DNA from 4 places in the Paenibacillus sp. FSL L8-0663 genome. Region 1 is predicted to be linked to each of the others. Evidence: riboswitches for the same ligand, from Rfam matches in the RefSeq annotation. Region 1 holds a riboswitch; each other region holds the start of a gene.

Region 1 (7,760 bases):
ACCATTTATATTTTGTTATGCGGTCGTGGTGGAATGGCAGACACGCTATCTTGAGGGGGTAGTGAGCGTACGCTCGTGGAGGTTCGAGTCCTCTCGACCGCATCAATGGAATGAACGGAAAAGTCTCTCGCGGTAGAGGCTTTTTTTATTTGTGTAATGATGTAATAAAGTAATGATTATGATGAAATAATGATTCCATAGTATAATATAACGCCATAATGTTATAGAATGATAAGTATAAACTTATGAAGTGACGGTGAAAAATATGGACACTCAACTGTTAGGAAATATATCAGAAAATATTTTGGGCTTGTTTCCGATTGTGAAGAAGAAATTTTTCACCTACGGTCCGCTCGATTTCCCATTACACTTGTCGCCTAATAACTTTCAGGTGCTAATGCTCCTGCGTGAAGTACGTTCGTCTACGGTATCTGATTTATCCAAACAGCTTAATGTCTCACGTCCGAACATGACTCCTCTTCTGGACAAACTGGTGGAGCATGGGTTGGCTGACCGCCAGTCGTGTGATTCGGATCGCAGAGTCGTGAATGTGGCGATTACACAGGAAGGCGATGCTTTTTGTGAACAGGTATTTCATACCTTCTCCAATAAAATTCAAGAAAGACTGGTGTATCTGCCAGAAGAAGATTTATTGCATCTGAGTGAAACTTTGAATGAATTGAAGCATATTTTACTTAAAATCGACAACTCTGCTACGTGATTGGCGTAAGTGGACTGGCTTAAAGACCGCCCTTTCTTCGGAAAACAGGCGGTTTTTGTTGCGTGTTGTGGTATAATGGGAACCAACATACATAATTCGGTAATTTTAGCATACGTGATCTTTGAAATGGGAACAGAGAACATGATATCGTTATTTGAGAGCCTGCTAGGGAGGAAGGAACTTCTATGCAATCTATTTACCATCGCATCGAGGAACTCATCAAGGAACGGGGAATGACGAAAAAGGCGTTCTGCCAGCAGTTAGGCATTAGTACAGGGAACTTCGGGGATTGGAAAAGAGGAAAAACGACGCCAGGCACGAATAAACTCATTGAAATCGCTTCTTTTTTTGATGCGAGTCTGGACTGGATTATGCTGGGTCGAGATATACAGGGTGAGGTGCTAAAGGAGTCGCAAGACCCTTATTTTTTTGACGCTTCAGGGCAACTGAATTGCCAGGAGGAACCGCTTAGTGAGGCGGAAAGAAATTTTATACTTGAGTATATTGAATTTACCCGCTTTCGTAAAGAGAAAAACCAGCGCAATTCTACTATGGGGTAATGGTTGCTTAGGATTTAATGGGGATTACTAATGAGTAAGGCTGAAAAATGAAAATTATTTCAGAAAAAGTTACTGTTTCGGAGGGGAAACATTTTGGGAGATCAAACTATTTATCAACGGATTGAAGCTTTGATTAAAGATCGGGGAATGACCAAGAAGGCATTTTGTGAAAAGCTTAAAATCAGTTCAGGGAATCTCGGTGATTGGAGAAGGGGGAAAACAACGCCGGGTACCACTCATTTAATTCAGATTTCGGACTTTTTTAATGTATCGCTCGATTGGTTAATGAAAGGGATTAAGCCGGGAGAAGGCGTACTTCAGGAGCAGAAGGCTGCTTATTTTTTTGGAGTGATGGGGCCACTGAATTGCCAGGCAGAAGATCTTGAGACGGAAGAACAGAATTTTATTTTAGAATATGTTGAATTTGCGAAATATCGTAAGCAAAAAAGTGAGAAGGATAAAACAAAGCCGGAATGATTTTTTTGGCTAAAGATTGTCTGGGTTGAAAACCCGTAAACGAACTGGAGGGGTTCGCTTTACGGGTTTATTTGGTTTCTTGGTGATATGGAATGACCTGTATGTAACTGGAATGCTTGTTGGATTTAGAGTGGCGATGCCTCCTTATAATCTTTATCGTCGATGTTCAGAATTGCAGCAACTTGTTTTCTGTACCTTTGTGCTTTGCGGGTGCCGTGAATCAGATTGGACAAGCGTGAAGGCGGAATATTGTGTGTCTCACAAAATGTTTTCTGATCCAGTCGAAGTTCGACAAGCCGTTGTTTGATGGCCCACCCGAAGGAGGTGACAGGCATTTTGTTGTTCAAAAGAAATCGCCCCTTACGGATTCTTACGGAATAATTGGTGTGTTATAATAATCATCAGTAAACATGTTAGAATTAACCATCTGAAACTATGATACACTTTTATACGTGTTTTTACAATCGTAAATACGTTATTTTGTCAAATTAATTACTTAGTTAAGTGCCAAGTGGTTCTGATAATCCGTAAGGGGGCAACATTAATGCATAGTTCAGCAAGCGGTTATCTTTATACAGGACGGTATTATTATCGCTCATATATGTAAGTTAAAATAATTATAATATTTTTGTTTACAAATAGTTGATGAGAGAGTATAATAAATCTGTTGCCTCAATACATTATGATTTGCGGTCGTGGTGGAATGGCAGACACGCTATCTTGAGGGGGTAGTGGGCGTACGCCCGTGGAGGTTCGAGTCCTCTCGACCGCATTATATGCAAGACCTAGTTAAAAAAGCATCCTGACACGGTTTACGTGAAAGGGTGCTTTTTTTGTTAAGTATTTTTCGTTATATTCTTTAGTCACGGAAGCCACGGTTGCAACAGGTCGTTTATTAACTGTGATAATGAAGAATGTCAGTTTTGCTGCAAAAGCTTCTCTATATCTCCCGCCAGCTTATCTGGCGTGGTTTGCGGTGCATAGCGCTTAAATACGTTACCTTCTCTTGTAATTAAGAATTTAGTGAAATTCCATTTGATCGCTTTGGACCCTAATACCCCCGGAGCTGTTTGGGTCAGGTAGCGAAATAAGGGGTGTGCTTGATCGCCATTGACATCTGTCTTGGCGAACATCGGAAAGGTGACACCATAATTGATCTGGCAAAACTCGGAGATCTCCTCATTGGAACCTGGCTCTTGTTTGGCAAACTGGTTGCTGGGAAATCCCAAAATTTCGAGCCCCTGTTCATGATACTGGTCATATAGCTCTTGTAGCGCTTTGTATTGGGGGGTTAACCCACATTTGCTGGCAGTGTTCACGATAAGCAGAACGTTCCCTTCAAATGTGGATAACGGAATTTGTTTCCCTTGCAGGGTTTGCGCATCATATTCATAAACGGTCATAGCATCTCTCCTCATTCAATATTCAGCAATTAAATTTTAGACAATTTAAAGAAGGGTTGCAAGGCTGGAAAAGCTGTATAAAGCCTTCAGGCGCTGTAAAATCGTATTTTGCTCAAAACAGTAAATCGCACCGCAAATGGAGCGAATAAAGGTGTTTCTTCTTATAAAAGCGGGTTCAATCGGTGTTTAGCTGGTACATATAGCGTATTTTCTTCTCTTTTTACAAAAAAAGGCCAATAACGCTTTACCCTACGCCAATATTGACATGCTTGTCATTTTCAAAAAGGGATGAAAAACAGAGATTAAAGGAGATGTGAGAAGCATAGTTGCATTGTAAGCGTTATTATTAATCTTCTATGCTCTAAAGCCCGATTTATAACCCTGCAGTTGAGCTTTACAGTCTTCCATGCGCGGGTGTATGATTCAAGACGTAATTTCAAATTAACTTGAATGAAGCAACAACGAAATGTCTATAGCGCTGAATTTTGCAGTTGCAAAAGCGGGGGAACCAATCGAGACTGTACGGCTTCGGAAGCCGTGTGTCTCATGGGGTGAATTTTCCGGTCAAGTGCCAGAAATAGGGCGACTCTCACGTCCGAATCCGACAGCTAACCTCGTAAGCGTACAGGGAGAGGCAACAAACCGCCGTGTGCAGCCATGGTTTATTTTATCATGGATATGTCAGAAGCCGGAGGAAAGCCTTTTTCCTTCGGCTTCTTTTTGTTGTCTTTTTATACCGGGAGAGGAGCTACTGATGGAAGGTCGGTTAATTATTGTCACTGCACCGAATGAAGCGGGCAGAAGTTTTGTGAAATTGCTTATGTTCAAAAAATTGGCGTTTGCAGTTCTCACGAATAGCGCCCAGGAGGAACGACAGCTCAAAAAAATGGGTGTGGAGCACATTGTCCGCATCAATACCATGCAAGCGGGAAAATGGAAATTTCCAAAAAAAGAAATTGGTAGTGTGTATTTGTTCGAGAACAGCTTGAATCTGACTTGCCGTTTCCTGCAAATATGTCGGCCACTAACATCGGAATCGATCTATGTTATTACGCACGGCTGTAATCCACAAGGAATTTATCGGGGATTGGGAGCGGACCATGTGATCTACACATTGAACGGAGAGGTGGGTTTTCTGCTGAACGGATAAGCACTTATAACATAGTTGTTTTATGATTTTATGATGAAATAAGAATGGCGATCTGAGGACCGATACGGAGGTTATGAACATGATGGATATATACATGCTGCTCGTCATGGCTGTGAGTTATGGAGTGATATTGCTGTTTGTACGCTGGTGTGATGCGCAGACCTCTAAAGGAGGACGAAGAGGATGATTGTTATACTTGGGCTTACGGCTATTGTGTTTATGTATTTAATCTACGCACTCCTGAACCCTGAAAAGTTCTAGTCAGCTATAGGGGTAGAGCGGGCGGGAACAACAGATCTGAATATTAAGCATCATAGGTAGCAGGTTTTCGCAAACGTGTGCACTCCATAGATGGTCTGAACCGGGTCTGTTGTTCCAAACGCAGGAGCATTTTGAAGGAGGAATAGAGGATGGAGTTGCTTCAAATTGGAATTGTGATCCTTATATTGCTGCTCTTGGTAAAGCCAATGGGTACATATATGTATCATGTATTCTCGAATGAACCGAATCGGACGGATCGGATTTTTGGCAGAACAGAAAAGCTGATTTATAAGGTAGTAGGTTTGAAGAAAGTGGAGAGCATGCGATGGACCACGTATGTTATGAGTTTCATTGCTACGAACGTCGTGCTTGTGGCGATCAGCTACTTGCTGTTGCGTTTACAGGGAATGCTTCCCGGTAATCCGGCGGGAAACAGTAATATGGAAGCATCACTAGCTTTTAATACGGTAATCAGCTTTATGACGAATACAAATCTCCAACATTATAGCGGAGAAAGCGGGCTTACGTATCTGACACAGATGGCGTTCGTCACGATGATGATGTTCACTTCGGCTGCTTCCGGTTTTGCGGTTGCTGCGGCTTTTATGAGGGGATTGACGCGGCGCGGTGAAGGGATGGGCAATTTTTTTCAAGATTTTATTAAAGCCATTATAAGGATTTTCCTGCCGCTGGCCTTTGTGCTAACGCTGGTGCTGGTTGGATTGAAGGTACCGCAGACGCTACAGCCTACGGCGGATCTTACGACGCTGAGCGGAACACAGCAGCAGATTTCTATGGGACCTATTGCTTCTCTGGAGTCCATCAAGCATTTGGGGACGAACGGGGGCGGTTATGCGGGAGCTAACTCTGCGCATCCTTTTGAAAATCCAAGTCCTTGGACGAACGTGCTGGAAATTTTGGCAATGTGGGTAATGCCGGCTTCGTTGCCGTATACCTTTGGATTGTTTGCCCGTAATCGTAAGCAGGGCTGGATTATTTTTAGCTCCATGATGGTATTGTTTCTTATTTTTCTATCCATTACGTACGTGTCTGAAAAGACAGGTAATCCGTTAATCCAGACACTGGGTGTGGATGCTTCTCAGGGAAGCATGGAAGGGAAAGAGGTTCGTTTCGGCATTGGACAATCGGCTTTATTCACTGCGGTCACGACAGCGGCAACGACAGGTTCGGTCAATAATATGCATGATACACTAACCCCACTGGGTGGTATGGCTGCTTTGGGAGAAATGATGCTAAACGTCATTTTTGGCGGCAAGGGTGTCGGGCTGATGAATATGCTGATGTATGCGATTCTGGGTGTGTTTATATGCGGACTGATGGTCGGGAGAACTCCAGAATTTATGGGAAGGAAAATTGAAGGCAAGGAAATGAAGCTGATCGCGATTGCCATTTTGGTACATCCGTTTCTCATTCTCGCCCCAACTGCACTTGCATTTATGAGTCATTGGGGATACGATGCGGTCACTAACCCTGGCTATCACGGGTTGACTCAGGTGCTCTATGAATATGCGTCATCTGCCGCAAATAATGGTTCGGGGTTTGAAGGTCTTTCGGATAACAACGTATTCTGGAACATGACAACGGGGATGGTTATGTTCTTCGGACGATATGTATCTATGATTGCATTGTTGGCTGTGGCGGCTTCGTTGAATGCCAAAGCACCGACTCCGGTGACGACGGGGACACTGCGCACGGACAACAAGTTATTTGGAGCCATTCTGATCGGGGTCGTGCTGCTGATTGGTGCGTTGACCTTTTTACCCGTCATCGTATTGGGACCTGTTGCTGAATTTTTGACCATGTGAAGAAGAAAATGAGAATGGATGAACGGGGTGTTTGATCATGAAGGAACAACGCAAACACATGCTGGACAGAAGCATCTTGAAGCATGCGATCAAGGATAGCTTTATAAAATTAAATCCGATGATCATGATGAAAAATCCTGTCATGTTCGTCGTGGAGATCGGTACATTGGTCGTGCTGCTAATGCTACTGTTTCCCGGTTATTTTGGAACTGGAAAGGAAATGGGCTTTAACCTGGCCGTGTTTGTTATTCTGTTGTTTACGTTGCTTTTTGCCAACTTTGCCGAAGCGCTCGCGGAGGGGCGGGGTAAGGCACAAGCTGCCTCTTTAAAAAAATCCAAGCAGGATACACAAGCTAACAAGCTCATCGGAAATGACATTCAGGTGGTTAGCTCAACCGAATTGCGTAAGGGGGACGTGGTTATTGTCTCCCAGGGCGAAATGATTCCAAGCGATGGTGAGGTCATTGAAGGTCTGGCTTCGGTGGATGAATCTGCAATTACGGGAGAATCGGCTCCGGTCATCAAGGAATCGGGTGGTGATTTTTGCTCGGTAACCGGCGGGACGCGAGTAGTCAGTGACCGGATTAAGGTGCGAATTACGACAGAGCCGGGCGAGACATTTATTGATAAAATGATTTCGCTCGTGGAAGGCGCACAGCGGCAAAAAACGCCGAATGAGATTGCACTGAACACTTTGCTGATTAGCTTGACGATTATTTTTCTAATTGTGGTGGTTACGCTAGCGCCGATTGCCCGTCATTTTAACATTGATTTGCCTGTTCCTGTGCTGATCTCGTTGCTAGTCTGTCTGATTCCGACCACGATTGGAGGACTGTTGTCAGCTATCGGGATTGCCGGTATGGACCGAGTCACCCAGTTTAACGTACTGGCCATGTCAGGCAAGGCGGTAGAAGCTTCTGGGGATATCAACACGATGATTCTGGATAAAACAGGTACAATCACCTTCGGGAACCGAATGGCGAGTGAATTCGTGCCTGTAGAGGGCGTGGAGAAGGCAGAGTTAGTGAAGTGGGCCGCGATTAGCTCAATGAAGGATGAGACGCCAGAGGGTCGCTCGGTTCTCGAATTGATGCGCAAACAGGAGCATACGTTGGATGCATCCTTGGCAGCAGGTGGAACCTTTATCGAATTCAAGGCGGAGACCCGGATGAGTGGTCTGGATCTGGCCGATGGACGAAAGGTACGCAAGGGTGCGGTGGATTCTGTTCGGCAATGGATCGTATCGCAAAACGGCAGTGTTCCAGCCGATCTGGAGGAAAAAGCGAATCAGGTAGCCTCTGAAGGAGGTACACCGCTGGCAGTCGCGCTGGATGATCAGATATACGGCATTATTTATTTGAA
Region 2 (7,760 bases), 1.6 Mb from region 1:
TTCGTATTGCTTCAACAAAGCGGCAAGCTCATCGTCCACGGCGCTTTTCTTATCCAGCTCTTTGAACTCCTCATCCAACGATTTTTCCTTAGAAGACATTTCGTTGCTCGCTTCGGCACGTGCTTCTGCTTGCAGCATTTTTTCCTCCATACGCTTCAATCCGGCAGTTGCCGTATCAGAGCTAAAACCGTTCATAGCTTTGTTAATTTCAGTTTGCGCTTTAGCTGCGTTATAACGGGCAACCAGTGTCTCGCGCTTGTTTTTCATTTCTGTCAGCTGTCTGCGCATTTCATCCAGCTTGCCACGCAGGTTATCGGCCGCAGCTTTGTTCTGTTCGTAACCAGCTTTGAACTCGTTCATTTTTTGTTCAGCAGATTTCTTTTCTTCCAGCGCGCGACGGGCCAGATCTACATTTTGTGCTTTTGCAGCGGTATGTGCCTGTTCTTCGCGTTTCTTTACCAAAGCAGCCTGTTCTTCGTATTGCTGTTTGAATCTCTTTTCAATAGCAATTTGAGCGGCTACCGCTTTCTCTGCATCTTCCAGGTCCTCTTGCATATCACGAATGTATTGGTCCGTCATTTTAACTGGATCTTCTGCCTTGTCAATAATGGCGTTAATGTTGGACATCGTAAGATCTCTTAATCGTTTGAAAATAGACATGTGAAGTTCCTCCTAGAGTTGAATGCTTAAATTTTAAGCTCTGTACACATGTTTACGCAAGCTTTGCAAAGAGGGTTTCAAAAATTATCTAAAAGCCGCGCAAGTAAGGCTCTGGGATGTCGGCCTGTACTTTTAGCTCCCGCGATGCATGCAACGCCCAATAGGGATCACGCAGCATGGCGCGGCCTATTGCTACCAGATCAGCTTCTTTTTGCTGAACAACCCGACGGGCGTCTTCATAATCATCCAGTAATCCAACAGCAATTACAGGTACATTCAGCTTTTCACGGACGGTATGAGCTAAATCCACCTGATAGCCAGCACGCGCAGACGGCCCTCCGCCAGAACCAATTGGACCCTCGCCACCAGAAGAGATATGGAAAATGTCCACACCTGCATCACGATATCGTTCCCCTACACCTGTTATGTATTCCACATTATATCCATCTTCGACGTATTCTTTGGCAGATATCCGCATAAGCACAGGCATATCAGCAGGAAGAACCTCTTTAACAGCATGTATGACCTCAACACCGAACAGTGACAGATCCTGGCCATATTCATCTTCTCTCGTATTTGTTAAAGGCGAATGAAATTGATGGATCAGATAGCCGTGAGCGCCATGTATCTCAACCGTATCAAAACCGGCTTCCACCGCGCGGCGCGCGCCTTCTTTGTATGCCTGAACCAGTTCCCTGACTTCTGCTGTCTTTAAGGCGTGCGGCTTTTTAAGGCGTTCGCTAAAAGGAATCGAAGAAGGACCCACAGGTTGCTCAGCATCTTCGGCCTTGCGTCCAGCGTGGCCTAGTTGAATGCCAATTTTGGCACCATACTTGTGAACTTCCTCTACAATCTTACGATATGCAGGAATATGTTCGTCACTCCAAATACCTAAATCACGATCCGTAATACGTCCATCAGGATGAACCGCTGTCATTTCCACAATAATAAGACCAGCACCTCCTACTGCTCGGCTCACATAATGGACATGATGCCAATCCGTCGGATTTCCATCCTCGGCCTCCACACTAAATTGGCACATCGGGGGCATAACAATCCGATTTTTTAAAGAAAGCCCCTTTAATTGATAAGGAGTAAACAAGTCGGTCACTTTTATCCTTCCTTCCTTCAATTCCATGTCTGTATAATTATGAATTGCAACCCCATTATACACCAGCTGTCACGGGATACCGAATCCGTTGTAAGGCTAAAACTTGCGAAAATGCTCTTGTTTTCGGTCATGTTTAAGAGAATATGTACGTTTAGCTCCATCATCTTCATTGATAATCATTTCATCGCGAACTTCTTTCCAGACGTTTATGAGCCTAACTTGGTAACCAGCATATTTTTAATAGGACAGGTACATAATAGTCGAGAGCACCACTAGGTACCACTGCACGAAAAGGGGGGATACATATGCCGTACAGGGGAGTGTTGCCATGCTTGGCACTGTTACTAGCATTTTCAAGTTTACCCGTTCACGCGGATGCGCCTCCCAAGATCGGAACGCCCCATCCCAAGGAAGCAGCTGTTGCTTCTTCTGTACATCTGAGTACAGATCGAGCTACTCCTACATTAGCAATGTTGCGTAAAAAACATGCGGACATTTTTAAAATGTGCGGCCCACACACCCGCCAAATTGCCTTAACCTTTGATGATGTGCCCGATTCTAGGTATACGCCGCAGGTTTTGGACGTATTACACGCCAACGGTATCAAAGCCACCTTTTTCATCGTCGGTCACCGTGCGGAAAAGCATCCGGGGATTATACGTCGTATTATCCGTGAAGGCCATGCTATAGGAAATCATTCCTATACTCATCCGGATTTTAGGAAGGCTACACCAGAACGCTTTCGCAACCAGATTACAAAAACAGAACGTATTTTACAAGCCAGCGCAGGTTTTCGCCCCAAGTTGATTCGTCCACCCTACGGTGAAATTACAGAGCCTCAAATAAAGTGGGCACGTCGTCATGGCTACATGATTGTCAACTGGAATGTAGACTCTCTCGACTGGAAGGGACTAAGTAAAACACAAATTCAGCGAAATGTGATTCCAGCTACAGGGCCTGGCTCTATTATTTTAATGCACGCTGGTGGAGGTCAAAGTTCCAACTTGCAAGGCACTATCCAAGCTTTGCCGGGTCTAATTCACTCTCTAAAAGCTAAGGGCTACAAATTTGTGACAGTCCCCCGGCTACTCCACACATCGGAACGAAAATAACAGTATGTTTATAATTGAGGTCCAAGCTAAAGCAACGTAAAAAGGCTGTCTTACCAGCAGAAGTATTCTGCTCGTCAAGACAGCCTTTTTACGGATAGGACCTGATAAGAGTCCGACCTAGATATATACGGATATAGGCGTTATGTTTACATAATATATATTATGTTTAATTAAACTGTATATACGTACAATGCTATTTATCAATAACGTACAGCTTCACATTTTGAAATCCAAAGTCGTTCACAAATGATTTGTTGCCTGGAATAAAGATATCAATCCGCTTTCCTGTAATGGCGCTGCCCTGATCGCGAGCGACAGCTACAAAAGAATGATCCGGCAAACCTGGATGGGAGTAGCCTGTAACCAGTACTTTCGTGCCCATCGGAATGACGTTAGGATCTACCGCAATTGTACCTAGTTTAAGCGGATTGCCGTAGTAGTCCACTGCGCCCCATTTACCATTCTCATCGGCTGCGGCAGAATACGCTGAAGCCTTAACGTCAACTATTTTGCTATAGTTGAATGTTTTACCCCAAGCTTCAATCGTTGGCGCCTCATTCGCTGCTGCTTTCTCCGTAAGAAGCTGCGGCTTCGATTCCGAAGCTGCCTTTACACTTTTTTCGCCAGGCACCTTAATTTGCAGACCTGCATATATATTGCTGGAGGCAATGTTTGGGTTAGCCTTTGTTAGCTCGTCTACCGATACTCCATAACGCTGAGCAAGCAAAAAGAAGGTATCGCCCTCTTTGGCAGTGTGAAGCGAGGCAGCATCCGCTATTCCAGCTGTCTGTGCCAACCCTGCAATAGCTGCGGCAAGCACCGCAATTTTCATCGTTTTACCAATATGTTTTAAATGTTTCAAAGATATGTACCTCCTCTTTTATGCCTGCGAAGTTAGCTGTCGGATTCGGACTCAGGAGAAGCCCTATGCTCGTGCAATTCACCCCTAGGCATATTCCTCATCGTCTTATGACGTATCGGAATGGCTGCCGTTGTTACGTCCCCCGCACTTCCCATAGTTTGGGCCAGCATTTCAGCGCTTGTCTAACCGCATGCTGTCCCGGTAAGTTTTGGCTTACTGCATAATATCACAATTTTGTAACCTTATCCGCATGAAAATGTTGGGAACCCTGAACATCATACTACACTCGTTACAATTTTGTCATCAAGAAATTTATATTTGTTACGAAAGTATGGGGAAATGGTGACAAAAAAAGAAAAGCCCTCCGTCAACGGAGAGCTCTTTTATGATTAGATCAGTACTTTCTTACAATACTTTGGCAAGAAAATCACGAGTGCGATCATGGCTTGGAGTGCCAAATACCTGGTCTGGTGCACCCTGCTCCACAATTTGACCGTTATCCATAAAGATAATTCGATCGCCTACCTCGCGGGCAAAGCCCATTTCATGCGTTACAATTACCATTGTCATACCGCCTTCGGCGAGCTTCTTCATTACATCCAGAACCTCTCCAACCATTTCAGGGTCCAATGCAGAAGTCGGCTCATCGAACAGCATTACGTGCGGCTGCATGGCCAAAGCACGCGCAATCGCAATACGTTGCTTCTGACCACCGGATAGCTGGTTCGGATAGGTATTCTTCTTATCCTCGAGCCCCACGGTACGCAGGAGTTCTAATGCAATTTTTTCCGCTTCCTTACCTGACTGTTTTCTAACCTGCGTCGGTGCAAGCGTCAGGTTCTGCAACACTGTTTTGTGTGGGAACAGATTAAAATGCTGGAACACCATCCCCATTTTTTCCCGGGTTACATTAATATTATGACCACGAGCTGTAATCGGCTCGCCCTCAAATAAAATCTCCCCATCCGTCGGCTGTTCTAACAGATTCATACAACGCAAAAACGTACTCTTCCCCGAACCGCTGGGACCGATGATAACGACAACTTCTCCTTTGGCGATATCTATATCAATGCCTTTTAAAATCTCATTCTTGCCGAACGATTTACGCAATTGTTTAACGGTGATCACTGGCTCTCAACTTCCTTTCCCATAAACCAAGCAGCTTAGACAAGCTGAATGTCATTACAAAATAAATAGCGGCTGTGATTATGAACGGACTTAATCCTTCATAGGTAATATTCTTAATGACCTGGGCTTGATACATAATATCCACCATACCAATAGTCGAAATAATGGAGGATTCTTTAATAATTGTAATAAACTCATTACCGATAGCAGGTAAAATAGATTTAAACGCTTGCGGCAAAATGACGTGACGCATAGCTTTGCCTCGTCCCATACCCAATGAGCGTGCAGCCTCCATCTGTCCACGGTCTACTGCCTGGATACCTGCACGGAAAATTTCAGCCAGATATGCCGAGCTATTCAGAGACAATGTGATTATACCGGACTGGAGTGGAGTAAAATTGACACCCAGCGTCAAAGCAATCCCGTAGTGAATGATCATGAGCTGCACCAGCATAGGTGTGCCACGCAGGATCTCCACATATGTGGTACCTAACCACTCAATGATGCGTATACCACTCATCCGCAGCAAGGATACGATCAGACCAATGATAAATCCAAACAGTACTCCGAGTGCAGACAGCAACAGAGTGTAACCAATACCCGTAGCGTAAAGACTGCGGTATTTCCAAAAAATATCTACGATGTTATTAGAAGAAACCTGTCGATCTGCCGAGAGTGCACTCGCTTCTGTAGAAAACTTTTCAATCGACCCGTCCGCTTTCAGGCGAGCCAACGTTTTATTTACAGAGGCAAGCAATTCTGCGTTCCCCTTACGTATACCTACAGCAGTTTCTGCTCCGGCATCCTCAGGTACCGCTTTGGCAAGTGTTACGGTCCCATCTAACGTGTAGCCTTTAGCAACCGTATCTTCGATCACAACAGCGTTGATACGCTGGGTCCGCAGCTGGAGTACCAGATCGGATATTTTGTCCAGTGAGGTTACAGAGGCATTGGGTACTTTTTGAGCAATTTCTTCCTGAATACTCCCCTTTTGCGCGCCAATCTTCTCGCCTTTCAAAGCAGCCATCGTAGGATATTTGTCTTTATCCTCTGGGCGTACCATAATGACTTGCTTGGAGCGATAATATACATCTGAAAAATCAATGCTTTTTCTACGCTCATCCGTCGGTGTCATACCGGACAGTACCAAGTCTACGCGACCACTTTGCAGAGCAGGTAGCAAAGAGTCAAAACTCATGTCCTCAGGGACCATCTCCGCACCCAAATCTTTGGCGATTTCCTTCGCGATTTCCACATCGAATCCAACAATAGTATCCTTACCGTTAATAACTTTATGAAACTCATACGGCGGAAAGTCGGCACTCATGCCCACTACAAGTTTTTTCTGTGGCTTTGCTTCCGTTCCGTATGCATTGAGCATGGGAAGACCCGTCAACAGCAAGATAACCGCCGTCAAAACCAGGGCGGTAAAACGATATGCCTTTTTCAATCTTTTTTTCTCTCCTTAAATTCTTTATAATAAATAAGATTGTGTCATTATAAATGAATATGCATGATTATGCAATGAATGTTATAGTACAATTTCAGCATACCTAGCGCAGTACCTACATTACAGCTTATATAAAGGAGTTTTCAGCATGGATTTTAAACAGACCATTCAAAAGACAATTGAGCAGCATGCCCCACGCTTTAAGGACATTTCGTTATATATTGGGGCAAATCCTGAACTTGGAAACGAGGAATTTCTGGCCGCTGCCCGTTTAAAAGAAGAACTCATTTTTCACGGTTTTGAGGTCCAGGCACCCGTTTTGGGCCTAGAAACAGCCTTTATTGCAACTTACAAAGCTGAAAAATCCGGACCGATTGTCGCTTTTCTGGCAGAATATGACGCTCTGAAAGGTTTAGGACACGCCTGTGGGCACCATCTGATATGCATGATGAGTACCGGTGCTGCCGTTGGCCTCAAGTCGATCATCGACGAAACTGGTGGAGAAGTACGGGTATACGGCACACCTGCCGAAGAAACTCGTGGTGCTAAGGTCCCTATGGCCGCTGCCGGTTTGTTTGATGATTGCGACATAGCACTTATGACGCATCCTTATGATCGTTACGAAAAATCAGGCAAATCGCTGGCGATTGATGCTGTACAATTCGAATTTTTTGGTCAATCCGCTCACGCGGCTGCCAGCCCGCACGAAGGCATTAACGCGCTGGACGCTGTGATTCAAACGTTCAATGGCATCAATGCGTTCCGTCAACAAGTAAAAAGTACAGTGCGTATCCATGGGATCATTAATCAGGGTGGGCAAGCAGCCAATATTATTCCTGATTACGCCTCAGCCCAATTTTATGTAAGGGCCGCTACACGTCAAGAACTGAACCCGCTGACTCGCCGTGTTATTCAAATTGCTGAAGGAGCTGCTTTACAGGCCGGGTGTCGTTTGGAGACCTCCAATTATGAGACTTCTTATGATGAAATGGTCACGAACCGTGTACTTTCCGATGCGTTTACCGCAAATTTGGTGCAGGCTGGCATTTCGCAAGAAGATATAACGGAAGGCGAAGATCATGGCTCCATGGATATCGGAAATGTATCGCTTCATTGCCCTGCTATTCATCCTTACATTCAAGTTATTGACGAGAAGCATGCCTTGCATACACCAGAATTCCGCGATTTGGCGATGCAGGACCGAGCCATGGAAGGAATGCTGCTGGCTGCGAGAACTTTGGCATGGACTGCTTGCGATGTAATCACGAATCCTGAACTGCTAGCCCAGATAAAAAAAGAATTCGCTCTGCTGAATAACGAACGCTAAATCTTAATTCCGTGTTATTTCAGAAAGGAGTAGCCAGCCATCATGGATAGTATGAGTAGCTTTTGGACGTTGTTTATTGTGATAGACCTCATCATTTTTTGGTTTATATT
Region 3 (7,760 bases), 3.1 Mb from region 1:
ACAATGGCTGGAAGTAAGATCCAGAATAGGCCCGCGCTCACGTTCACAGTATCTCCCAGACTCATCACACTAAGTCCCATTAGAATGCTGTCAAAAATAACGTGGCTGAACATGGCGGCAATAAAGCCGTAACGCAGGAACACAAAACTGAACAGCAAACCAAGAAAAGTCAGCTCAATAGGTCTGGAAATCACTGGATAGATCGGATAAAGTGTATGTCCCAGTGCCCAAATCAGCGTGGTGATCAGACAAGCAACAAAAGTATTTTTCACTATTTTTTTGACCATCGGAATACCAAACAGACGGTAGACAGTCTCTTCACCAATACCTGCCATCCAGGCCATAATCGGCAGTAGCCATGGATAAGCCATATTGTAAGGGGATTGCGTGGCATCTGTGGTGGAGAATGTATTAAATGTGCGCTCCAGTATAAAGAATAAAATGGATTGTACCCCGAGCAAAATAAAGGCCCACAAGTAGCCAACATACATACTGCGAAGCACATACAGCCCGTAGCCCGGCTCTTTCGCACGTGGCCATGCATTCAGTCCAACCTGACGCATAAGTCCGTCACCGCCGACCAAGGAGAAGTAGAGCGCTACAGCCATGACGAAGGTAACACCAATCTGGAAAACCATAAGAAATAGAAGCATGCCCTTACCGCCTGCTTCTGCTTGCAATAAAGGCAGCATGTTCATGGTCCCAGCTATACTAGCAATAAAGTATATAACGGATAGAACAATGCCGCGTACAAATGAAGTATGTCGTCGGGTGAGTGACGCATACACAATGGCAAGTACACCCAGCACAAAGCTAAATAGGGCATAACCCGCATAGGTCATCCAATTCGCCCAAAATGTTTGCTTTTCGATATAATCGGTATAGGATGACGGGGCCGAAAAGCTTTGAGTGAAGGAGCGAACATCACCGTCTTCAAAAGTAAAAGCCAGTGTAAGTACCGAGGCGCCAATTTTTTTATCGTCTACGGTATACTTTAATCCGCCTTCTTGTTCAGTGGTCGCGAGCTTCAAGTCCGACGGCTTAAAGCCAAAGCGCTTCACCCATACAGCGGCCGCCTGCTCCTTGGCTTCAAGCGTCATGCCGTCCTCAGCCACACGTACAAGCCTGTTACGTGCTTGTTCATCCGTAGAAATATCAGCCTGCGTGTAATTGGTGCTGGAGGTGATCCGTTTAAAACTAACGACCTTCCCAGTGGATAAATCTACATGAATTTGCAGCTTGCTCTTCGCTGAGGATTCAGGCAGATCGACCCGAAAGGTTTCGTAAGGGTAATTTTTCTTCCATGTACGGTCGTACTGTTGAAGCAGTTTTTCTCTAGATAAATAACCGTACAAATCTGTTTCGGCCTGATAGGTTACCAGAGGCTCCTCTGGCTGTGATTCAGTATATCCCAGCTCGGAGCGGGCGAAGTCCAATGCGTGTATGACCGCTTCTTGTTTGCTGATGACCTTTGCATTCATTACTGATTCTGGACTCGGATTGCTAAGCGAGGGAATAAGCAATTGAAAGATAAAAAAGCAAATCAGGCCAATCCCGCCCAGCAAGCCTAATTTTTTGAAGTTGGCCGTGAGCACGACCGGTTTCCCGATAGGATTCATGAGTTTCCTCCTTAATCTGTAAATAAGAACATCCATTAAAGATATCATACTGCACAGGTTCCCGCCAACAGACCAGCGATATTCATGAAAATAGAGTGAAAGCACTTTAAAGTTCCAATAAAATAAGATAAGCTGCGATTAAACGATGCCCATTCGCAAAATAAAGCCAATTTCACGTTTTTTCGACGAAATCGGTTTTGTGATCTGGATATAGAAGGATTATAATCTTGAGGCAATGCCTATAAAATACATAGGTAATGATATACAGTTGAGCCGAATTTCTATGGGAAAACGGGGGAACCATGTTACTGGGGTGAATTTTACAGCCGATCACTGGTGGATCGGAAGTGTAAATAGGGCATACTGTGCTGCCCGAATCCGTCAGCTAACCTCGTAGGCTATGAGCAGGAACCAAGTCAGGCACTCGGTTTTCCGGTGTCTTTTTTTGTGTGTATAAAAGTGTTTGGATTGGTTAGATAGACCGCTGCGGGTGCAGATTATTCTTCCGATTGCTGTTATCCCCGGATTTTTTGATTGTATACCCCCTTTAATGGTTAAAATCCGGAGATAAAGGCAAACGCTTCGCTTCTTCAGAACAATTCTGCCCCCTTCGCTACTGCCCGCCAATAGCACAGGGGACCGAGTAGTGCTTGACATGCATTCTTCCTGTATTCAGGGAATGCTAATTATAGTTAACTAAGGTTTGGAAAAATCAAAAAATTCAGGGGCAACGACGATCGGAAGATCAAATGGAACGCGTAGCAAGCTTACACCGTATTAAATCACTGTTTTTATAGTTTTAAGAATTAGGAGAGAAGTGATGAATAGATGAATCCCAATGCAAGCTGGCTCCGGCTTTCTCCACCGCAGATATTCGTTGCGGGCTTTGCCATTATCATTCTAATAGGTAGTTTATTGTTAATGCTGCCGATCTCCAATACAACAGGAAAGCCACTTGCGTTTGTAGACGCTTTGTTTACTGCCGCTTCCGCGACCTGTGTTACAGGGCTTGTCGTAAAGGATACGGGGACCTTTTTTACAACCTTTGGTCAAGTTGTTATCGTGGCGCTCATTCAGATCGGCGGTCTGGGCTTTATGACCATGGCTACCTTAATCGCGCTGGTGTTCAAACGTCGGATTTCCTTGCGGGAGCGACTCATTTTACAGGAAGCGATGAATCAGACCTCTGTCGAAGGAATTGTCGGATTGATCCGTAAGGTGCTGTTGTACTCGCTGGTCATTGAGGGCATATGTGCTGTAATATTTGCGATTCGCTGGTCGTTTGATATGCCTGTAGGCAGGGCGATTTATTTTGGGATTTGGCATGCCATCTCCATGTTTAACAATGCTGGTTTTGACTTATTCGGGCACTTTCGCAGCCTAACAGGTTATGTATATGATCCGATTGTTAATTTTACAGCCATGTTTTTGATTATTTCAGGCGGCATTGGTTTTGTAGTGATGTCGGACCTGGCAGAATATCGCAAGCGTAAGAGACTGTCCTTGCATACCAAGGTGGTACTCAGCATGACGGGCGCTCTGATTGTAGTCGGCACGCTCGTGATTTTTGTGTTTGAGTTTACGAATCCAAAGACTCTTGGCTCGCTTGATTGGGGTGGTAAACTGCTGGGATCTTTATTCCAGTCTGTTACTCCCCGTACCGCAGGTGCCAATACACTGGACATTGCAGGCTTGCGGCAGGCTACGCAGTTTTTTATCATCATACTCATGTTTATCGGGGCTTCTCCTGGCTCCACTGGAGGCGGGATTAAGACCACAACATTCGCGCTGCTCATTGGAGCAGTGATTTCGATGCTGCGGGGGCGGGAAGATATTGTGCTGTTCAGGTATCGACTTGCGCAGGGACGAATTTACAAGGCTTTGACCATTACACTGCTGGGGCTGCTGTTCGTGATCGGGGTGACGATGATTTTGTCAGCAACCGAAGATCATCATTTTCTGATGATCTTGTTCGAGACGGTGTCTGCGTTTGGTACGGTGGGGCTGTCGATGGGGCTTACACCTGATTTGACAGTCATAGGCAAGCTGGTGATTACCCTGACGATGTTTGCAGGTAGACTGGGGCCACTCACGCTAGCTTATGCACTGGGGCCGAAAAAGGGTAAAGAATTATATCGTCATCCGGAAGGTAAAATGATTATAGGATAAGGGAGTTTTCGAGTAGACATGAAAACGCAGCAGTTTGTAGTTATTGGCTTGGGGCGGTTTGGCTCAAGCCTAGCTTTGCAATTGGTGGATATGGGGTGCGAGGTGCTAGGCATTGACCGGAATGAGGATGTTGTGGACAGTATGAGTGAGATGTTGACACATACTGTCGTGGCGGACGCTACCGATGAAGACTCATTGCGATCACTGGGCATCCGTAATTTCGATTGCGGCATTGTTGCTATTGGTGATGACATCCAGGTAAGCATCCTGACCGCCATTTTGCTGAAGGAGCTGGGTGTGAAAAAGGTCGTAGCCAAAGCCATATCTGTGCTGCACGGGCGTGCGTTAGAAAAGCTCGGTGTGGATCGGATTATTTATCCAGAACGGGACATGGGTATCCGTGTGGCTCACCAGCTAGTCACGCCTAATTTGCTCGATTATTTGGAGTTGTCTAAGGAATACAGTATTGTGGAACTCAATGTACCTGCATGTCTGAACGGCAAAACGCTTGCAGAACTAAATGCTCGCACCCGCTTTGGCTGTAGTGTCGTGGCGCTTCATACGGCGAACGGTATCTTGATCGCACCGACGGCTATGGATCGGCTAAAAGAAGACGATATTATGGTCATCATCGGCTCAAATGACAATATCGGCCGCTTTGAGGATGAGGTTGTTAATGTCAATGAAGAGGGCTAAACTCTCTACACCATACGATAGCCTGCAAACGACGCACGTGTCTCGCTAATCCAGCGTCGTGCTGTCGGACCGAGATCGGTCGTCTCCGAGTAAATGAGGGAGGTCGTTCGGCGTGTCTCCTTCAAATCGGGCAAGTACAATGCAGTGAGTCCATTATCCCGCAGCAGTTCGCTACGCAAATAGGATTTGGGTAGCAAGGCGGAAGCCTTACAGGTTGGAAGCAGGCGTACAATCGCCTCGAAGGAGTCGATTTCCATGCGGATATCCGGCATGATGCCGCTGCGCTGGAACAAGTCATCCGTCAGACTGCGGTACCAGGTTCCTTTGGAGAAAATAATCATCGGCAATCCTTGCAGATCTTTCATCGAGGCCGTTCCTGTCTTAACGGTTAATTCATGTCCAATGGGAACAACGAGCTCCAAATGATCGTCAAATAGCGGAATGCAACGCAGTCCGACTTCATGAATGGCAGACCCGACAATACCGGCGTCTGCTTTTTTGTCACGTACAAAGGCGACGATTTCATGGGTTTTACCGGTGAGCAGCTTCAGCTCGGTTTGAGGATGCTTGCTCATAAAAGCTTCGACAAGGGTAGGCAGCGTTGTCTGGAGTGTCGTGAGACTTGCGCCGAGTGTAAGCATACTCTGGGCTTCATTTTTGTGCTGGGAGAGCTTTTGTAAGAAGCGAAGCTGCCGTTGCCGTTGCTCTAGTGCGAATGTATAAACAAATCGGCCGGTGGACGTAATTTCGAGTCGTTTGCCCCGACGATCAAAGAGATTTACACCCAGCTCTTCCTCTAGCTTGGCAATTTTGCGGGACAGGGCGGGTTGGGACAGATTCAGCAGTTTGGAGGCTTTATTCAGGCTGGACTGCTCGACAATGACGGCAAAAGCGTTCAAATCCTCAAACAAATCATCCACTTCCTCTCTATATGCAAAAAAGACATAATAATTAATACGTATATTGCAATTCCATTATAAGCCGAAAAGGAGTAACATGAAAGCGACACAAGATGTTCACACTTTTGTTTTTCCTAATAAGGGACACCTTGTTGGACATTTCCTGTCGGGAACTGTCAATTTATATGTTATATTACTATTGAAAACGCTATTATTGGGAGAAGGGAGCATGACCTAGATGAGAGGATTTTATTCCAGAAAGCTGCATTCGCTTCTTGGCGTCATTCCGTTGGCTCTATTTTTTGTTGAGCATTTGGTGACGAACTTCACAGCGGTGGAGGGCGGCAAGGAAGGATTTAACCGCAGCGTGGCCTTCCTGAATGGTTTGCCGCTGGTTATTGTACTAGAAACGTTATTCATCTACTTGCCATTACTGTTCCACGGAATTTATGGCTTGTATATCGCTTATCAAGCTGATCCGAATGTCAAAAGGTTCGGCTATTCACGTAACTGGCGCTTTCTGTTCCAGCGTATTTCCGGCGTCATTACGTTTGTATTTATTATCTGGCACGTATACGACACACGCTTTCAGGTGGCTCTGGGTAATGTAACTCATGAGGAGCTAGGCGGGGTCATGCATGGCATCGTGACGAACCCGGTTTATTTCATTTTGTATCTAATCAGTGTCGTTTCGGCATCCTTTCACTTTGCTAACGGACTGTGGGCATTTATGGTCAGTTGGGGGATTACCGTGGGACCACGTGCGCAAAAAGTATCTTCTTATATCTGTATGACCCTGTTCGTGGTGGTGTCTATCGGCTTCATCGCTTCCCTGCTTGCATTCCGCAGCGCGGAATTTCAGGAAATAGCAACTGCCTTGGTGCAATGCAGTACTTTTAAACAACTACTGTAAATGAGTCATATCCATTATACATTGTGTTGAAATTCTATTTTCAAACGTAAAAGGGGATTTGGTTAAAAATCCTGAAAAAAAGGAGTGAGCAGAAATGGCAGCATCCAACATTATTGTCGTGGGCGGCGGTCTGGCAGGTCTAATGGCTACGATCAAGGCGGCAGAGGCGGGAGTTCACGTTCATTTATTTTCTTTGGTTCCGGTCAAAAGGTCCCACTCCGTCTGTGCTCAAGGTGGCATCAATGGTGCGGTAAATACCAAGGGTGAGGGAGACTCCCCCTGGATTCACTTTGATGATTCGGTCTATGGCGGGGATTTTCTGGCCAACCAGCCTCCGGTAAAAGCGATGTGCGAAGCGGCGCCGGGGATCATTCATCTCATGGACCGCATGGGCGTCATGTTTAACCGGACACCGGAAGGACTGCTGGACTTCCGCCGCTTCGGCGGTACCCAGCATCATCGGACCGCCTTTGCTGGTGCGACGACAGGACAGCAGCTTCTGTACGCTCTCGATGAGCAGGTACGGCGCTGGGAATCTGCGGGTTTGGTGACCAAGTATGAAAACTGGGAGTTTTTACAGGCTGTACTGGATGATGAAGGCATCTGTCGAGGGATTTGCGGGCAGGATTTGCGTACGATGGAAGTGAAGACTTTTGCGGCGGATGCAGTTATTTTGGCATCTGGTGGGCCCGGGATTATTTTCGGTAAAACCACGAATTCCGTCATTAATACGGGCACAGCTGCCGGTGCGGTGTATCAGCAAGGCGTACGCTATGCGAACGGTGAGTTTATCCAGATTCATCCGACGGCTATACCAGGTGATGACAAGCTACGTCTCATGTCCGAGTCGGCACGGGGAGAGGGCGGTCGTATTTGGACGTATAAGGACGGTAAGCCATGGTATTTTCTCGAAGAAAAGTATCCAGCTTACGGAAATCTGGTCCCTCGCGATATTGCGACACGTGAAATATTCAGTGTATGCGTTGATGATGGACTGGGTATTAATGGCGAGAACATGGTCTACCTCGATCTGTCCCACAAGGACCCGAAAGAGCTGGATGTAAAACTGGGCGGCATTATTGAAATTTATGAGAAATTCGTCGGTGATGATCCGCGCAAAATTCCGATGAAAATATTCCCGGCTGTTCATTATTCAATGGGCGGCATGTGGGTCGATTACAATCAGATGACCAATATACCAGGCCTGTTCGCGGCTGGTGAGTGTGAATTCCAATACCACGGAGCGAACCGTTTGGGTGCGAACTCGTTGCTCTCAGCCATTTACGGCGGGATGGTGGCTGGACCTAAGGCTGTGGAATATATCAAAGGCTTGAAAAAATCTGCACAGGATACAGCGTCCTCCGTATTTGATGCCGCAGTCAATCAGCAGACGGAGAAGTATGAGCGTATTTTGCATATGGACGGAAAAGAAAATGCCTATGTTCTTCATAAAGAGCTGGGCGA
Region 4 (7,760 bases), 1.3 Mb from region 1:
GTTTTATGCCGATTTTGGAATTTACAGCGTACGGATTCGGGTGCCTGAAACTCATATCGTAGCAGCGACCGGATTTCCCACCCGTGGTGGCGTCCGACAGAACGGACAAAAAATATATCAATTTTATGCCGATGATGTACACGATTTTGCCTGGTCCGCTTCACCCAACTTTGTAGCCGTAGAAGAACCCTTTTCTTCTGCTGAAGTCCCTGGTGTCAAAATCAAGCTCTACCTTGACCCATCGCACAAGGAGCTCAAAGGACGCTATATGAGCGCAGCGAAGGCCGCTCTTTTGTACTACAGCAAATGGTACGGGCCTTATCCATATTCCACCCTGTCCATCGTGGTTCCACCTAAATCAGGCAATGGAGCTGGCGGCATGGAGTATCCGACACTCATCACGGCCGCTGCTGCGGGTAATCTCAATCCTGGCTATAGTCTGGAACGGACATTAGTTCATGAGATTGGACATCAATATTTCTATGGAATGGTAGCCAATAATGAATTTGAGGAGCCGTGGCTGGATGAAGGCTTCACCTCCTATGCAGAGGAGCGACTTATGGAGCAAGAATATGGGCTTACCCCCAACTTGCCATTACAATCGGGACAGGTATCCTCCCCACAGCCGCTAAACCGTGAGTCATGGAAGTACGGCTCGGCTGCTGAGTACGCGCAAAATGCCTACTCTCGAGGCAAGCTGGTACTACGGGGCATTGAACGTCAGGTGGGTATAAAAAAAATGGATCGCATTATGCGGACCTACGTCCAGACGTACCGATTTAAGCATCCGTCCTCACAGGATTTTCAACGTATCGTGGAGAGAGTCACCGGACGCTCATGGAGCCACTATTTTGAACAGTATGTATATGACGGCCAGATGGCGGACTTTTCAGTGGATCACATCACAAACCACAAGCTGGAGAATGGATATGAAGCAGTCGTGACGGTCAGCAAAAAAGGGGCGGATTATCCCAAGATCCCTGTCCAATTTACCTTCAAGGATGGAACCACGAAATTCAAGGCTTGGGACGGTGCGGGCAAAAGCACAACTTTTCGGATCAAAAGTACTTCTCCCGTTTCCTATGTAACCCTTGATCCCCTATATACCATTGCACTGGAGAACAAGCATATTAACAATACCCTAAAAGCCGAATTGGACGAAAAGCAACAAACCCGTTGGAGTATAAGTGTAACCAAGCTGTTGGAGACACTGCTTGGAAGTCTGTCATGGTGAGGTGTCTATAGATGCGGACTGTTATAAAAGAGGGCTGGGCGCTGGTGCGCATACGATTCTATATCGTTATCATTTTATTTCTGTATCGACTACTGTGGGGGGTGTTTCTCTATCGACTGGTGCAGTCTGCCGTTATCCCGCTATTGCTCCGTTATCCTGATCAGGGTCAAAACGAGCTGGGACAGACCTTGTTTTGGATGGAGAGCCAGATTGCTCTGATGGACAGCCGGGAAGTACATGTGTATTTGTGGATACTACTAGGGGCGACTGTACTACGCATACTAATCACTCCCTTCATTAGAGCCGGAATATATCAAAGCCTGCATACCGATGCGACTGAGCCGCAAAGCCTGTCCTTTTTCAAAGGTATGAAACGCCATGGCATGTCGTCGCTGTTGTATTACATCATCGAGTTGGGACTGCTGCTGATTCCCGCCTTTTGGGTAGTACCGAGACTCTACCCTATTGTAGCAGGTACGCTTCAATCTCCCTCTTACCTGCTGCACTTGTTGCCCTATGCCATGGGATGGATGGCATACGGATGGTTCATTCGGCAGTGCATCCTGTATATGCAACTAGGCACTGTCGGTGGTCACGCCATACTATCGTCCCTGCTCGCCTTCTTTCGCCAGCTTCTCCCAGCTGTCGGTATATCCCTTTTGCTCGGTGCTTGTGTGCTGTTGGTCTTCGGTCTATTTGGCACCGTGGCAATGATTTGGACTGGCATGCTCGCGCTCATTCTCCAACAATCGTATCATTTTGTTACTAGTCTGGTCAGGCTGTGGCATATCAGTTCGCAGTACAGACTATGGCATACCGATATCTCCAGTAGAAGCTAAGCCCTTCCTTTATGTTAATCACTTCATTTCCGTCTGTCGAAAAAACTTTATGCATAACCGCGCAAACGGCACATAACTGAATACTGTTAACAAGATCTGTTCCTGGGACATTAGGAGCAGATTTTTTTTGTAACTTTTTGCAATGAAACATTTGCCAAAGCCAGCCGACTTTGTTACAATAATCGCAGTGAACTGATAGTAACAACTTTGTAATCTTTATTGTAACCTTTATCTCAAAAATATCGTTATTGTGAATACTGCTCTCCAAGGTGCACATCTTAAGTAAAGCCTAATTCCTGGCACCTAGGAAGCGGGGGAACCAGTTTGGGTGAATTGATCTCGCAACAGAGTGGTCATAGGGGAACCTTCTACCGAATCCTTAAGCTAACCTCGCAGGCATTGGAAGGGGTATATTTTTTTTGAAGAAGAAGCTAACGATCGCAGCTATGAGTCTTGCCATTGCCTTTACATCTTTTACATTCGGTGGCGGCAGTGCATTTGCAGACTCCAAGATGGACCAGGTCATCCAAGATGCCAAAGGAACGAACTACAGAAGCGGAGGCACTACACTCGAGGGATTCGATTGCTCCGGCTTCACAATGTATGTATTCAACAAACTGGGAATTAAACTTCCGCATCAATCTGGATCACAATTCAAAATGGGATCTTCTGTATCCCGCGATGAAATGAGGCCTGGGGACCTGGTGTTCTTCAACACCACAGGAAGAGGCATTTCCCATGTAGGTATCTTCGTAGGTGAAGGGAAATTTGCCCACTCCTCGACTTCACGTGGTGTAGTAGTTAGCTCACTGAACGAAAATTATTACGCTAACCGCTATGTCGGTGCAAAAAGAATTATGAGCACAGACGCTTACCATTCTGTAGCTTCAGATATTCCTGATGACGACAACGTAGAATAACTAACGCACAGCAAGCTAACTCTAGCCGCAATTTGATTCTGCCGGAATCGAATTGCGGCTTTTTATGTCCACAACATCAGCAATGATTATCTTTACTGACGAACTGACACCTCAAAAGGTTTCAATTTTAGCGAACATCGTCGGTTTTACCGTCACCGCTGGGGGAGCATATGAGCAGTAATTCCTTCTTATTGAATGTATACCCGTCTTGGGTATAAAATAAACACGCTTGCTATTCCCCTGCAACTTGTCTACAATCTGTTGTTAATGATTGAAGCACCTGTAAAAGGAGGATGGAACACATGCCGGCCTCAATATCCAACTATCGGATCGTACCGATGGACGAGCATCAAGCGGCTGCAATCTGTGAGTGGCGCTATGATCCACCTTATAACATATACGGTTGGCTCCCCTGGGAACAAATGAAGGCGCTTGAAGTCGAATTTGGGAGTCCCACGCTTCGCCAAGAGCAATATGTTGCCGTACTGGATGAAGAGAACAAGCTGACAGGATTTGCTCAATATTTTCCTATGATCGGTGTGACCCGGCTAGGTCTTGGAATGCACCCTGACAGATGCGGACATGGCAAAGGATCAGATTTTGTCCGTGCCATTGCAGAGGAAGCCCAACGACGCAACCCGAAGAATGAAATTGATCTAGAGGTGCTCACTTGGAATGGGCGTGCTATTCGGGCCTACAAGGCGGCTGGATTTGAGCTTACAGATACCTATGAACGCCAGACTCCCGATGGCAAAAAACCGTTTTATTGTATGGTATATCGTCCAGACCACCCAACCCAGGTTCTATGATAAAAGCGCCTTCGGCATACAACCACGATGTTGTATAGCGAAGGCGCTTTTATCATCATACGACAGAACATTACAAGCTCAATGACTGCTACGCATTTTTTCAAAAGCTTCATTATATTGTTGGGCTTCCTTAATATCCACGGCCATAATACCGCCATCGTCCCAAGAGGTCAAACGCAGAGTCACGGTCTTGTAATCAATCGTAATAAATGGATGATGATTGAATGCTTCAGATATAGCGGCAACTTCATCCACGAATGCAATCCCTTTCATAAAACTGGAAAAATTATATTTCCGAACGATCCAACGTCCTTCCTCCAGCTCCCAGCCCTCCAGTTTCTCCAGATGTGCTTCAATCTCTTCTTGTGTAAAAGGCATGTTACGAACTCCTCCCCGTTTATACGGAAGCCTTTCGACCGCTTAAATACGGCCAAAACTACGATATATTGGTGTACATATTACCACGGCCCCGTTGATAAATCCATAAGACGGACCTCAAATCAAAGGGACTGACGTCAGCTCCTCGTCCCCAATCAGTACATAGATACGATGCTGCTCCGGCTCATAGATCACAACGCCACTCCCTACAGTGATTGTGGGCTCTGTACCCAGTGCATAAAATAAGTCTTCTGCCAAAGCTTCATTGACTTCCTGACGTCCCGCCGGGTCCAGCCTGTCCCAATCTTCTGCTTCCATCTCAAAAAATTCATAGCTATCTGGGATGCGCCCCACAGCCTCTGTCAAATCGTTCAAAATTTGTTCATACTCACGTCCATGCTTTACTCCCATGCCATTTCCTCCAATGGTTCCGCCATTCAATACATAATCACCTTATTATACCGGAAATTCGCACTTAACAAAAAAGAGAGTTTTGTCGATAAATACTATAATCCGTCTTGTAATGACGCGCTTGGGGCAAGGACGACCCCGGCGGCATGAAAGGATTCAAAATCTATTCTCATGGATGAGGTGTATCATGCAAATTTCAACCATTATTGGACTTGTGCTCGGGATTTTGTCACTGGTCGTCGGGATGATCTTAAAAGGCGCTCCGGTCGTCAATCTGGTCAATAATCCCGCTGCTTACATGATTATTTTCGTCGGAACGGCAGCGAGTATATTTATGGCCTTCCCGATGGCAGAAATCAAACGGATTCCGAAGCTGTTCAAGGTTATTTTCACCGAACAAAAACTGTTAGACCGCAAAGAGCTCATCGGTACGTTTACCGAGTGGGCATCCATTACCCGTCGTGAAGGTCTGCTCGCCTTGGAATCCAAGGTAGAGGAAATCGACGATCCCTTTATGCGTGGCGGCATGCGAATGATTATTGACGGCAATGATCAGGAATTCGTACGGGACGTTCTAATGGAGGATATCAATGCCACCGAGGATCGACATCGCTCTGGCGCGCTGATCTTCTCCCAAGCCGGTATGTACGCTCCAACGCTCGGGGTACTCGGTGCGGTTGTAGGTCTGATCGCCGCTCTGGCCGACCTTAGTGACATGGAAAAGCTCTCTCATGCCATTGCAGCAGCCTTCATTGCGACGTTGCTCGGTATTTTTACAGGTTATGTCCTGTGGCATCCGATGTCCAACAAGCTGAAACGGTTATCCAAAAAAGAAGTCGAGCTTAAATTAATGATGGTCGAAGGTCTGCTTTCCATTCAATCGGGGATATCTACGATTGCCATCAGTCAGAAACTGACGATCTTCCTGACTCCGACCGAACGGGCTACGATGACCCAGAAGGATGGCGATTCCAGTGAGTAAAAAGAGACATGAACCGCACGAAGAGCATGCTGACGAAAGCTGGCTGTTGCCATATTCCGACTTAATGACCCTTCTGTTGGCTCTTTTCATTGTCTTATTCGGTATGAGCTCGCTCGACGCCAAAAAATTTGAAACTATGGCTCAATCCCTGAGTGCAGCTTTTAATGGCGGCACTGGCGTGCTGGATCACTCAGCCGCGAATCCGTCGTCACAATCCATGGATATGGGCAAAAATAAAGAACAAGTGTCACAACCCGTAAAATCGAAAGCTACTTCTACCTCTGAACTGCAAAAACAGCTGGCCCAACGGGAAGAAGAAGATTTAAAAAAGCTTAAAAAACAGATGGATCAATACATTCAAAATAACGGCCTGACCCCGTTGCTGAATACCAAGCTAAACCAATCGCAACTAATGATCACCATTAGTGATAATGCCTTGTTTTCATCCGGGCAGGCCGAAGTAAAGCCGGAAGCAAGAAAGCTGGCCAAGTCCATTTCTAGTATGCTCCAGCAGTTCCCTGGCTATGATGTTATCGTATCGGGTCACACGGATAATGTACCGATCTCCAACAGCCAGTTCCCGTCCAATTTTGATTTGAGCGCCAAGCGCTCTCTGAATTTCTTGCGTATCTTGTTGCTCAATCCAGATCTCGACCCAACCAAGTTTGTATCCATCGGTTATGGCCAGTATCGTCCATTGGCAAGCAATCAAGATGGTCAAGGGCGCTCTAAAAACCGTCGTGTTGAAATATCTGTTCTCCGCAAATATCAGAACGGGACACAAGTCATCAGTCCTACCTCAAGCTCGAGTGAAGGTTGATTATGCATATGTTATATGAACAAAGGCACCGCCGCATTTTTATGCAGCTGGTGCCTCTTTGTTTAGTGCTTCCTGTACTTTGCCCTTTCAGATACGACGATCATACGCTCTAGGCTATACAAGCCCCTCTGGCATTAGCTAAGCGTATAATCGAGCATCTGACCAAGCTCCAGCTTCTCAGCCTCTGTCAGATCACGCCAGGCACCTTTCTGAAGGGACCCCAACCGAATATTCATGATTCGCAGCCTTTGCAGTTTTTTAACTTCATAACCGAAGGCTGCACACATACGCCGGATCTGACGATTTTTCCCTTCAGTCAGGATAATACGGAATACATACTCAGATACACGCGTCACCTCACAAGGTAGCGTCCGCTGACCGAGTATTTTCACCCCGCTAGACATGCCCTGCACAAAAGACGGTACGACAGGGCGGTCCACTGTTACAATATATTCTTTCTCATGCTTGCCTTCTGCCCGTAGAATCTTATTCACAATGTCTCCATCGTTGGTAAGTAAAATGAGACCTTCCGAATCCTTATCCAGGCGTCCAATCGGGAATATCCGCTGCGGGTGCCCCACAAAATCAACAACATTGCCTCTAATGTGGCTCTCCGTTGTACTTGTAATGCCCACCGGTTTGTTCAATGCAATATAGACGTGATCAGACTTATCGCGCAGTGGCTTGCCGTTCACGCGAACATCATCGCCTTCTTCCGCTTGACTACCCAGCACAGCCACTTCGCCGTTAATCGTCACGCGACCGCTCTCTACCAGCTTGTCTGCCTCCCGGCGCGAGCAAAAACCGGTTTCGCTGATAAACTTGTTAATGCGCAACCTGTGTACCCTCCATTTCTACTAACACACTTCCTCCTGCGCCCCAGCCCGTTACTCCGGCTTGGCAATCGGAAGCTGCACCAGGGCTGTCGTTCCCTCTCCCTCTGTGCTTTCAATATCCAGTGTGCCTTTATGACTCTGTATAATACGCTGGCTGACCATAAGTCCTAGTCCTGTACCTGTTTCTTTGTTTGTGAAAAAAGGTTCTCCCAACTTGGACAGCATTTCTGCGGGAATACCCGCTCCCTGGTCCCGTATGAAGATTTTAACGTTTTCTCCCTCCAAGAACAAATGAATCGTGATGATGCCACCTTTACTCATAGCCTCCATGCTATTTTTAAGTAAATTAATGAATACTTGCTTTAACTGATTTTCTTCAGCGTATACCAGGGCAGGCTCGTCCGTGACCTGAAGGTTGAATACAATGCCCAGCAGATGCGCCTGACTATCTAGTAAAGAAATCACGTCGCTCACAATATAACGAACATCTTTTTTCTGAAAATGCACTGCCTGTGGCTTCGCCAGTATTAA

The links. Region 1 has a riboswitch for cyclic di-AMP ahead of MKY75_RS06460 (hypothetical protein). Riboswitches for the same ligand answer to the same signal wherever they lie in the genome.
Region 2: another riboswitch for cyclic di-AMP. It lies ahead of MKY75_RS13135 (3D domain-containing protein); the one in region 1 lies ahead of MKY75_RS06460 (hypothetical protein).
Region 3: another riboswitch for cyclic di-AMP. It lies ahead of MKY75_RS19905 (TrkH family potassium uptake protein); the one in region 1 lies ahead of MKY75_RS06460 (hypothetical protein).
Region 4: another riboswitch for cyclic di-AMP. It lies ahead of MKY75_RS00540 (C40 family peptidase); the one in region 1 lies ahead of MKY75_RS06460 (hypothetical protein).

The regions. Positions count from the first base shown of each region.
Region 1 is NZ_JBBOYM010000001.1:1,425,083-1,432,842, forward strand. It holds tRNA gene MKY75_RS06420 (tRNA-Lys) at 1-4, shown strand, start outside; tRNA gene MKY75_RS06425 (tRNA-Leu) at 20-102, shown strand; gene MKY75_RS06430 (MarR family winged helix-turn-helix transcriptional regulator) at 266-721, shown strand; gene MKY75_RS06435 (helix-turn-helix domain-containing protein) at 907-1,281, shown strand; gene MKY75_RS06440 (helix-turn-helix domain-containing protein) at 1,375-1,758, shown strand; gene MKY75_RS06445 (XRE family transcriptional regulator) at 1,884-2,105, opposite strand; tRNA gene MKY75_RS06450 (tRNA-Leu) at 2,448-2,530, shown strand; gene MKY75_RS06455 (glutathione peroxidase) at 2,676-3,161, opposite strand; cyclic di-AMP (ydaO/yuaA leader) riboswitch at 3,628-3,800, shown strand; gene MKY75_RS06460 (hypothetical protein) at 3,916-4,311, shown strand; gene MKY75_RS25565 (potassium-transporting ATPase subunit F) at 4,495-4,572, shown strand; gene kdpA (potassium-transporting ATPase subunit KdpA) at 4,722-6,398, shown strand; gene kdpB (potassium-transporting ATPase subunit KdpB) at 6,436-7,760, shown strand, end outside.
Region 2 is NZ_JBBOYM010000001.1:3,070,899-3,078,658, forward strand. It holds gene MKY75_RS13120 (PspA/IM30 family protein) at 1-660, opposite strand, end outside; gene MKY75_RS13125 (NADH:flavin oxidoreductase/NADH oxidase) at 749-1,771, opposite strand; gene MKY75_RS13130 (polysaccharide deacetylase family protein) at 2,077-2,883, shown strand; gene MKY75_RS13135 (3D domain-containing protein) at 3,077-3,745, opposite strand; cyclic di-AMP (ydaO/yuaA leader) riboswitch at 3,752-3,920, opposite strand; gene MKY75_RS13140 (amino acid ABC transporter ATP-binding protein) at 4,151-4,873, opposite strand; gene MKY75_RS13145 (ABC transporter substrate-binding protein/permease) at 4,860-6,323, opposite strand; gene MKY75_RS13150 (M20 family metallopeptidase) at 6,472-7,650, shown strand; gene MKY75_RS13155 (hypothetical protein) at 7,702-7,760, shown strand, end outside.
Region 3 is NZ_JBBOYM010000001.1:4,509,530-4,517,289, reverse strand. It holds gene MKY75_RS19910 (CPBP family intramembrane glutamic endopeptidase) at 1-1,619, opposite strand, end outside; cyclic di-AMP (ydaO/yuaA leader) riboswitch at 1,881-2,034, shown strand; gene MKY75_RS19905 (TrkH family potassium uptake protein) at 2,448-3,788, shown strand; gene MKY75_RS19900 (potassium channel family protein) at 3,807-4,484, shown strand; gene MKY75_RS19895 (LysR family transcriptional regulator) at 4,490-5,395, opposite strand; gene MKY75_RS19890 (succinate dehydrogenase cytochrome b558 subunit) at 5,622-6,296, shown strand; gene sdhA (succinate dehydrogenase flavoprotein subunit) at 6,391-7,760, shown strand, end outside.
Region 4 is NZ_JBBOYM010000001.1:130,748-138,507, reverse strand. It holds gene MKY75_RS00550 (M1 family metallopeptidase) at 1-1,234, shown strand, start outside; gene MKY75_RS00545 (hypothetical protein) at 1,246-2,073, shown strand; cyclic di-AMP (ydaO/yuaA leader) riboswitch at 2,350-2,487, shown strand; gene MKY75_RS00540 (C40 family peptidase) at 2,493-2,993, shown strand; gene MKY75_RS00535 (GNAT family N-acetyltransferase) at 3,296-3,802, shown strand; gene MKY75_RS00530 (4a-hydroxytetrahydrobiopterin dehydratase) at 3,881-4,180, opposite strand; gene MKY75_RS00525 (hypothetical protein) at 4,298-4,591, opposite strand; gene motA (flagellar motor stator protein MotA) at 4,779-5,573, shown strand; gene MKY75_RS00515 (flagellar motor protein MotB) at 5,566-6,393, shown strand; gene rluF (23S rRNA pseudouridine(2604) synthase RluF) at 6,528-7,229, opposite strand; gene MKY75_RS00505 (PAS domain S-box protein) at 7,281-7,760, opposite strand, start outside.